DNA from 3 places in the Halobacillus sp. B23F22_1 genome. Region 2 is predicted to be linked to each of the others. Evidence: riboswitches for the same ligand, from Rfam matches in the RefSeq annotation. Region 2 holds a riboswitch; each other region holds the start of a gene.
The links. Region 2 has a riboswitch for S-adenosylmethionine ahead of ACGTNH_RS12560 (methionine biosynthesis PLP-dependent protein). Riboswitches for the same ligand answer to the same signal wherever they lie in the genome.

Region 1 (3,280 bases), on a different contig from region 2:
GATTAGCTGGATTTTATGGAACGGATCTTTTTCTGCTATAGGCGCTGCAGTCGCTTTAGGCCACCCGTTTGCCGTGCTGACAGCGTTTATTGCCGCACCGATTACTTCTTTGAACCCCTTGATTGCGGCAGGTTGGTTTGCCGGGTTTGTCCAAGCTTATTTTAGACGTCCTAACGTTAAGGATTTTGAAAATTTATCTGAAGATGTATCGAGCGTGAAAGGGTTCTGGGATAATAAAGTAACAAGAATCCTGCTCATTATTGTATTGGCGAATATCGGAAGTTCGCTTGGGACAGCCATAGGCGGGGCAGATGTTATTCGCGTCTTTTTAGAAAACCTGTGATAGCACAGGCTTGTACAAAACTGAATAAAGCGTAATAATTCAAAGGATTCTATTGAAATCCGTTCGGCTCTGGGTGCCAGGTACCGAAATTCACACTTGGCACTTCGCTCTTTTACTGCTTTTCGGTACCTGGTACCCTTATGCTCCCTCGCTGCAATAGAGCTGTTCCACTGTTGCGGTGATTTGACTGCGCTCAGGGTCTGCGTTTATACGAATGTTCGTTTTTTGACACCATTGCTTTACTATTTCTGGCCCTTTTTAGGTGGTTACACGGAATCGGAAAAGAATCATAAGCAGTACGAGCATCACGATGTCGAGTCTGGCACTGAAAAGGGCATGGATGAACCCAGCATGCAGCGCTGGAATTTTTGTCAACACGAGCGCTCCAATCATAATCACCATTAAAGCGAGTAACGCCGTCTTCATGTACTTATTAAATAATAGCAGCAAGCCCGCTGCAATTTCGACCCAGGCCACGGTATACATCGTCTCTAAGGGGTAGGGGAGGGCTAAACCGGCGAAGTAATCAGCCAGTTCGGTATTGACCACCTTCATAAGGCCAGAGGTGATAAAAACAAATGCCACGGTGAATTTTAAAAATTTAAGAATATGAAATGAACGTTCCATACTTGTCCTCCTTTTTTTACAATTGTATGATCATTTATGTTGAAAATATTCAAAAAATAGGTTGACGCGTGAAGGAGTAAGTCTTTATAATACGAGAATAATTACATTTAAAACTCTTATTGAGAGTGGCAGAGGGACTAGGCCCTATGATGCCCGGCAACCTTTCAAGCGCGGCTTGAAAAAGGTGCCAATTCCTACAGACGTCATGCGTCTGAAAGATAAGAGGAGGCGAGCGAAACTCACAAAATCCCTCTTCTTAATCGGAAGAGGGATTTTTCTATGTAATTTTAGATGAGACAGCAGAAGGGATGATGGAAATGAAGAGAAGCTTGCAGCAACGATTAGAGGACGGTCCAGTCATTTGTGGGGAAGGGTATCTATTTGAACTTGAACGAAGAGGGTATTTACAGGCAGGCTCCTTCGTTCCAGAGGTAGCACTTGATAACCCTGAAGCCTTAAAGCAAACATATCGTGATTATATGCTTGCGGGGTCAGACGTGGTACTGGCATTTACGTATAATGCGCACCGAGAAAAAATGAGAATCATTGAAAAGGAAGATTTGCTTGAACCTTTAAATCGACAGGCCATTCGTTTAGCTAAAGAAGTAGCAAAAGAGCATCCAGAAGAGGAAGCGCTTGTGGCAGGAAACATTTCAAATACGAATTTATTCAATCCTGAGGATCCTGCCTCAAAAGAAACCGTCCGTGAAATGTTTGCGGAGATGGTAAAATGGTGTAAAGAAGAAGAGGTCGACTTTGTTAATGGGGAAACGTTCTACTATTATGAGGAAGCGAAAATTGCATTAGAAGAAATTCAAAAACAAGGCCTGCCTGCGGTTATTACATTCGGATTAATGGGAGAAAATGTTCTCCGCGACGGATATAGTGTGGAAGAAGGCTGCCGCCTGTTAAAAGAACATGGCGCTTTAGTTGTAGGAATGAACTGTTTCCGCGGCCCAGCCACCATGCAGCCTTATATTGAAAAAATTCGCGAAGAAGTGGAAGGCTATGTAGGGGCACTGCCTATCCCTTATCGAACGTCTGAGGAGCATCCTACATTCTTTAACTTGCCTGATGGCGGTTGTTCTTGCAGCCTGCCGACAGAAACAACGTTCCCTACGTCACTTGATCCGTTGTATTGCAACCGCTATGAGCTGGCGCAATGGGCGAAGGAAGCACACGACATCGGCGTGAATTATTTTGGATTATGCTGTGGGGCTTCACCTAGTATGCTTCGTGAAGTTGCTGAAACCGTGGGGCGCGAGGCAGTTAATTCCACGTATTCTCCAAATATGAAAAAGCACTTCCTATTTGGAAGTGATGAGACACTACAGTCACACATGACGTCCTATCGTACGAAAGCATAATATGAGAAAAGGGTAAACACTCCTGGCAGGAGGAAAAGGTTTAGGAAACTGCTCCCTTTCCATGGGCGAATGGTGTGCCTCCTCAGGCTAGGCTAACGCCTTCCGGGGTCACACCTTATTCGTATCTCCCATAGGAGTCTCACCATTTCCTAAACCCTTTTTCTATAAGCGATCATTATCATGGAAAAGAAAAAGCCAGGAACAGGCTGCCTGTCAAGATAGGAAAAAGACTCTTAAGTATCTTTTCCTGACTTAAGGAAATTTAAAGGAGCCTGGACCCTTCCATTCCTGTGGAAGAACGAGTGCTCTGAGATCGCCGAGCGTGGGTTTTGCTCGGGCGCTCGTCCGGGGAACGGGAAGGGCCTGCGCTCCTGGTGGCAAGAAAAAAGTTTGTAGAAAATTTGGTGGTTCTCTACAAGCTGAAAGAGGCCGGGAAATAACTAAAGCAAAAATGTCAATAAACAAACGATTGGATACACGCAGATCATTAGCGGAGTGTTTTGACGGAGCGGTGGTGTGGAGTCTCATTAACATAAATAATCCGAACTGATTTCTCCAGAATCGTTCGGATTATTTTATGTTTTATTTGGTTATGTCCCAGCATCTTCTTTTGTTATCTATTAATTTTTCCCTTTACCAGGCTTTTCACATGGATCGTTTCCGTTTCCTTTTGGCTCACATTTTACGACCACCGTCGTTAAAGGATCAATCGTAATTTCGTTCGCATTCTTACTAAATCCAGTCGGTTCACTTACTTTATCTGTTCCTGCTTCATCATCATCTACAATAGCTTTACCCGGAGCTAGATTATAATTTTCCATCGTAAAGGTGCGCTCTTCTTCATCCGCATTTACGAATACAAAATAATTACCAGTGCCGTCTGTAGATTGGGCTTTATATGCTAGAGCCAAATCGTTTTCCTCTATCTCAGGAACATTCAGCT
Region 2 (3,280 bases):
ATAAATTGAAAATTGCCGCATACATTATGCCTTGCTCACGGAATAAGGCATAACACACCGCATAACCGATAAAGCCTTGATTTCCAAACAACATTAAAGACTGATACACAACTCCTCTTGACTCCCCAACTTTTGTTCGTTTCTTAATACTTAGTGAAAGTAGATAAGCTGTGAGAAGAGCATAGCCGGAGAGCAGAATCAGCATGAAAAAATCCCCAAAAATATGTAATTCCTCAGAGAAGTTCATGGAAGCTAAGATCAAACAAGGAAGGGTAATATTTAAGACCAGCGGAGCTAGTACTTGTTCCGTTTGCTGTGGCAGCCAACCTGCTCTCTTTGATACAAAGCCGCTCAACCCTATGACATAAAGGGTAAATAATTCAGTCACTGCCATACACATCCCCCCTCCCTCCTTCCAATGTATGAAGGAACAAAATGAGGAGTGCCTTACAATAGTAGAAACTAGAAAAAGCTTACGCCATATTAGACGCAAGCTTTTATTAAACTTCCCTTTCAGCAATTGAAAGGGACTACTCTATTCTTAAAGCTCATTATTACAGTACATATTGAGCAAGCGTACGCTGTACGTCTTCAATCGGACTGTCTTTTTTAAACAGTTTTTCGATCGGAGCGGACTGACCTGAAAGCCAAATTTTTAATTCAGAATCAAGGTCGAAGCTGCCCGCCGTCTCTGTACTGAAGTGTGTAATGGTTTTATAAGGGATACTGTGGTACTCGACTTTCTTACCTGTCATTCCCTGTTTGTCTACTAGAATTAATCGTTTGTTTGTGAAAATGAATGAGTCCCTTATTACCTTATATCCGCTTTCTACTATTTCGTCATTAATTAAAACGTGCTTTAATTCCTTGCTCAGTTTTTCTTTATCCACTTCACTGGCATTGCCCATAAGACCGTCTAAAAATCCCAAAATATTTCCTCCTTAAAATCCGAGTTTCTTCCTATTATATATAACTCCATTATTTTTACAATTAGAATGGTTTCATTTCGGATAATTTTCGATTGGTTTTTAACTGCTATGAACAATTCTGCATAGTCCCTGACAACTTGTGCAAGAAGTAGCAATCGGATTTTTGTTTCTTTTCCTTATTTATAAGATACACTTACCGTTTAATCATTACCCTGCAATAATTATCAACTTTCCTCAAAAGGCAAAATTTATTCATAACTTTCTAATCCAGTAACATATCCTTCTATATAGGTTTATATTGATTCAATTTCTATATAAAATTCGCAAAATTCTATTTATACCCTTGTCAAACCTTTATCTGTAGTGTACATTAGGGTGAAAGAATTAAATAACGAATATTGATTTCTTATCACGAGAGGCAGAGGGACTGGCCCGTCGAAGCCTCAGCAACCACTGGTACGACCAGTAAGGTGCTAACTCCAGCAAGTTGATTCGTCAACTTGGAAGATAAGAAGAAGGATTTAAACAACAAAGTCTTCTTCTTATAAGAAGGCTTTTTTTATTTTTCAACGAAACGGGGAATGATCATGTGTGGTAGAAAAGCAGAAACAAAATTAGTTCATACAGGAAAAAATAACGGGGATGCTTCAGGAGCAATTAACGCACCTGTTCACTTTTCCACCGCCTATGAACATCCAGGGCTTGGGGAGTCCACTGGCTTTGACTATACAAGAACAGGCAATCCAACACGTACGCTTCTTGAACAATCCGTAGCAGATCTAGAAAAAGGAAATGCAGCCTTCGCTTTCAGCTCAGGTATGGCGGCCATTCAAGGGGCCTTATCCATTTTCAAAACAGGGGATGAAATTGTCGTTTCAGAAGACGTTTACGGTGGAAGTTACCGATTCTTCGACTATCTCTCCAATCAATATGGCCTGAAATTCATCTATTGTGACAGTAAGCGGCTCTCACAAATTGAAAACTACATAACGGAGCAAACGAAGGCGCTCTACATTGAATCGCCTACGAATCCACTCATGCACACAGCAGATATACCGGCTATTTCGATCATTGCTAAAAAACATGATGTTTTACTGCTTGTTGATAATACGCTTTATACTCCACTCCTTCAACAGCCAATTACTGAAGGTGCCGACATCATCATTCACAGCGCCACGAAGTACTTAGGCGGCCATAACGATGTCCTCGCTGGTCTAGTGGTTGCTAAAAATGAAGAATTGAGTGAAAAGATAGGTTATTTTCAGAATACGGCCGGGGCCGTACTATCACCCTTTGATTCATGGCTGCTTATGAGAGGAATGAAGACGTTATCTATAAGAATGGAAAAACACGAGAAGAATGCTGCTTTCCTCGTAGCGTTTTTAAAAGAGCATGAAGATATAACGGACGTCTTTTACCCGGGACGCGGCGGCATGCTTTCGTTCAGACTGAAATCTGAGTATTGTGTCGATCCATTTTTACGAAAGTTAGAAGTCATTACGTTCGCTGAAAGCCTTGGAGGCGTAGAGAGCTTCATCACTTACCCAACCACGCAAACACACGCTGATATACCAGAAGAGACACGTCAGCGCTACGGGGTATGTAATCGGTTGTTACGTTTTTCAGTAGGAATTGAACATGTCGATGACTTAAAAACGGATTTAGAACAAGCACTGGCCAGCTTAAAAAAGGAGGAAATTTACCATGACTAATCATCACACGTTTCAAACTCGTCTGCTTCACAATGATCACAAATTTGACCGGGAAACCGGGGCGGTAAGTGTGCCGATTCAGCAAGCTTCCACGTTCCATCAGGCTGACTTTGATAACCCGGGTATCTATGACTATAGTCGTTCCGGAAATCCTACAAGGGAAGCGTTAGAAGATACGATTGCTAATCTAGAAGGCGGTACACGCGGGTTTGCATTTGCTTCAGGAATGGCAGCCATTTCAACCTCTTTCATGCTTCTATCAAAAGGCGATCACGTTGTTATTTCAGAAGACGTATATGGCGGTACATTTCGAATGATTCATGATGTTTTAGGTCGTTTTGGCATTGAGCATACGTTTGTTAATATGACAGATCTTCACGAGGTAGCAACTGCTATACAACCGAATACAAAGGTATTGTATATTGAAACACCTTCCAATCCTTTATTAAATATCACCGATATTCAAGCTGTAAGTAAGCTTGCGAAAGCCAACGACTGCCTGACTTTTGTTGATAATACATTTATGACTCCTGCTCTACAACAACCGCTTGAGTTAGGTGCGGATCTTGTCCTGCACAGTGCAACGAAGTTTATCGCGGGACACAGTGACGTAGTAGCTGGACTAGCCGCAACCAACCA
Region 3 (3,280 bases), on a different contig from region 2:
AATTGCTCGTGCCGTTTAATATTCCCTGTACTTTCGTAATATTATTCGTTTGCAGGAGGGTGGTCAAAGTGCCGATAATGGGAATACCTGCGGCTGTAGTAGCTTCATAGCCAACACCGATCCTTTGCTCTGCGCGCTGTATTAGCTTGTGGCCGCAGGCGGCAAACATCACCTTGTTGGCAGTAACGACATGAATATGTTGGTCAATGGCTTGTTTTAAATAGGAATAACTTGGTTCTATCCCGACGGTAGCTTCAAATATAACATCCGGCTTTTGATTTAATACGTCGTCAAAACGGTCGGTGACTATAACATTATCAGGTAAAAACCTTTCTTTATGAACATTGTGGACGAGTATGCTTGTTACTTCTACTTTGTCACCAATCAGCTTATGAAGCTGCCTGCGTTTAGTTTGTAATATTTCATAAATCCCCTGGCCCACGGTGCCGAAGCCTAGGATGGCTGCTTTAATTGTCATGTTGATTCACTGCTCCTTCGTTTAGTTTATGAGAAAGCCATGATCCCCACTGATTGAATTCGACTAAAAATCCATCGTGCCCATAATCAGTTTGGACGTGCAGATGCTCACTGTTTGCGGCTAACTGACTAAAGGGTTGAATGAGTTCTTTTGGATAGAGTAAGTCGTGCTCGAAACTCACTGTAAAAAGCGGAACCTGATATTGGGCGGCAGCCTCTTGAAGAGTGCCGCGGCTTTGACTGATATCATGGTGGTTCATCGCTTCTAGTAAATAAAGATAGCTGTTGGCATCAAATCGTTCTTTAATTTTCTCACCTTGATAATTCATATAAGATTGAATGTCGTAAAAAGATTCACTTTGGTGGCGGTCAAATCGTTTCTGAAACAGCTTTCCGCTCCGATAGGTGACCATGCCAGCCATCCGCGCAATTTCGAATCCATGTAGCTGTTCATTCTTATCATAGTTTCCGTTTAAAAAAGCAGGGTCATCCTGAATTGCCCTTGCTCCAATATGATTAAAGGCTATGCCGTAATCACTTAAGTAAGGTGTGGCGGCAAGGGCGTAAAGCTGTTTCATGAATTTAGGATAGAGAAGACCCCATTCAAGAGTCTGCATTCCCCCTAAAGACCCGCCGACTACGGCATGAACTTCGTGGATATCTAGTGTTTTTAAGGCTTCATATTGGGAACGCACGATGTCTCGAATCGTTATTTTGGGGAAATTCAGACGATACGGTACTTGCGTTTCCGGATTAACGCTTGTGGGACCTGTGGAACCGTGACACCCCCCTAGTACATTGAAGGTGATGACTTGATACGCAGTCGTATCAATAGCACAGCCATCCCCAACCAGACCTTTCCACCAGCCTGGGCTCTCTGAAGAACCTACGGTATGTTGATTTCCTGTTAGGGCATGACAAATAAGAACAACTGGAGCATGCTCAGGACCGCAGCGTTCATAAGCTAACTCCACGTCTTGAAGTGTATCTCCAGACTCTAAAGTAAAGTTTCCAATCGAAACCTTTGTATGAGCATGTTGGTTCATCACGTATTTTATGGACATGCGCGTTGCCCTCCTTACTAAATTGACGGCATATAAAAAAGCCCTCTTCTGAAATAAGAAGAGGGCGGTTCGTTAGGTTCCTCCTCTTATCTGTCAGATCGGTATGATCTGTAGGAATTAGCACCTTTTCAAGTCGTTCCTTGAAGGTTGCCGGGCGTCACAGGGCCTAGTCCCTCTGCCACTCTAGATAAGAGTTATTTAATTAATCGTTGCATTAAAGGTATGTTACGAATTATAGAATGAGCTGTACATAATGTCAAACTATTTGTGAAAATCCATTCCTACGTTTGAAAGGTATAGGCGTTGGGAAAGTACTTATAGAGACCAAGAAAAAAAGGAGAGAATCAAACATGAAGGAATATAGTGTAGCGCCAAATAAAGACGTAACAGGCTGGATTGTAAAAATTGAAGATATCGCTCCAACGGACGAATATGATGAGCGAGACACAGCTGTAGAAAAAGCTAAAGAAATGGCTCAAGAAAATAAGCCGAGCCGTCTAATCATTTTAGATCAGAATCACGAAGTAGAAGAAGAAATTAAATATTAGTCAGAAAAGCTCCCAGACGGGAGCTTTTTTTATAGAAATAATGAAGTAAAAACGTTACGCTGAAGATAACAATGATAAGGGTGTGCGCAACGTATGAATTCAAATGCAGATGTAATTATAGTCGGGGCTCGCGTTGCTGGGGCAAGCCTTGCGATCTTATTAGGAAGGATAGGGAAGAAGGTCTTATTGTTAGACAAAGCAGTTTTTCCTAGTGATACGCTTTCAACTCATCATCTTTCGCACCTTGAATATGTCAAAAAGCTTGGTGTATTAGAACAGGTAGAAGCTTCAGGCTTGCGGAAAATAAACCGTATGCGTACTTACATAGGAAATAGCTTTATAGAAGGGCCTCGTGCATCGTATACCCTGATTCCAAGAAGAGAACAATTTGACCATGTGTTAGTGAAAAAGGCACTGTCCTATCCCACCGTCGAATTGAAGGAAGGATATCAAGTTAACGATATTCTCAAAAACCAGGGTCGCGTCCAAGGTGTTAAAGCACAAGATAAAAAAGGTAAGGTTCACGAATTTAAAGCCTCCCTTGTCGTAGGAGCAGATGGTAAAAATTCATTTATCGCTAAACAAACGGGTGCCCAAAAATATAACGAACAATCTCCTATCCGTCCTGTGTTTTATGGATATTATCATCATGTGCAGCCTCTAGTGGAACCAACAACAGAAATATTCCTGGATAAAGGAAGAATTGGTTTTTTATTTCCTATGGAGCCGGGGGTGGACTGCTTAGGTTTAGAAGTATTTCCCTATGAGTTCTCTGAGATAGCGAAACACCCTGAAAGATTCGAAGAAATTTACCGGCAGTTTTACGGAATGGAAAGGCGGTTAGAGCAAGCATCGCTTCAAGGCAAAATCATTGGTACTACAGGTATGCCTAACTTTTTTAGAGAGGCTGGAGGAAACGGATGGGCGTTAGTAGGTGATGCAGCTCATAGTAAAGATCCGAGTACTGGTTTAGGAATGAATGATGCCCTGATGCAGTCTTTCCTTTTAGCAGAAGCGATTGAGGCTTGGGATAACGGTGGCTCGTGGCGCGAGCTCATCAAGCATTTTCAAAAGCAAAGGGATGAAAATTTAGGTCCAGGCTACCGTTTAACATTAGACTATATTCAATCTCGCAGAGCGCTTACGTCACAGGAAGAATCTTTGTTCCAGGCGATGGCTGCAAACCCAATG

Region 1: it holds a riboswitch for S-adenosylmethionine, as region 2 does, so the genes downstream of both, ACGTNH_RS01505 (homocysteine S-methyltransferase family protein) here and ACGTNH_RS12560 (methionine biosynthesis PLP-dependent protein) in region 2, are expected to answer to the same signal.
Region 3: it holds a riboswitch for S-adenosylmethionine, as region 2 does, so the genes downstream of both, metX (homoserine O-acetyltransferase MetX) here and ACGTNH_RS12560 (methionine biosynthesis PLP-dependent protein) in region 2, are expected to answer to the same signal.

The regions. Positions count from the first base shown of each region.
Region 1 is NZ_JBIEKE010000001.1:282,971-286,250, forward strand. It holds gene ACGTNH_RS01495 (TraB/GumN family protein) at 1-343, shown strand, start outside; gene ACGTNH_RS01500 (DoxX family protein) at 602-970, opposite strand; SAM riboswitch class I at 1,084-1,195, shown strand; gene ACGTNH_RS01505 (homocysteine S-methyltransferase family protein) at 1,288-2,337, shown strand; gene ACGTNH_RS01510 (pullulanase) at 2,958-3,280, opposite strand, start outside.
Region 2 is NZ_JBIEKE010000002.1:938,946-942,225, forward strand. It holds gene ACGTNH_RS12550 (AEC family transporter) at 1-394, opposite strand, end outside; gene ACGTNH_RS12555 (PH domain-containing protein) at 555-929, opposite strand; SAM riboswitch class I at 1,333-1,443, shown strand; gene ACGTNH_RS12560 (methionine biosynthesis PLP-dependent protein) at 1,517-2,641, shown strand; gene metC (cystathionine beta-lyase) at 2,634-3,280, shown strand, end outside.
Region 3 is NZ_JBIEKE010000001.1:508,153-511,432, forward strand. It holds gene ACGTNH_RS02545 (homoserine dehydrogenase) at 1-478, opposite strand, end outside; gene metX (homoserine O-acetyltransferase MetX) at 468-1,541, opposite strand; SAM riboswitch class I at 1,625-1,735, opposite strand; gene ACGTNH_RS02555 (DUF2188 domain-containing protein) at 1,892-2,089, shown strand; gene ACGTNH_RS02560 (NAD(P)/FAD-dependent oxidoreductase) at 2,183-3,280, shown strand, end outside.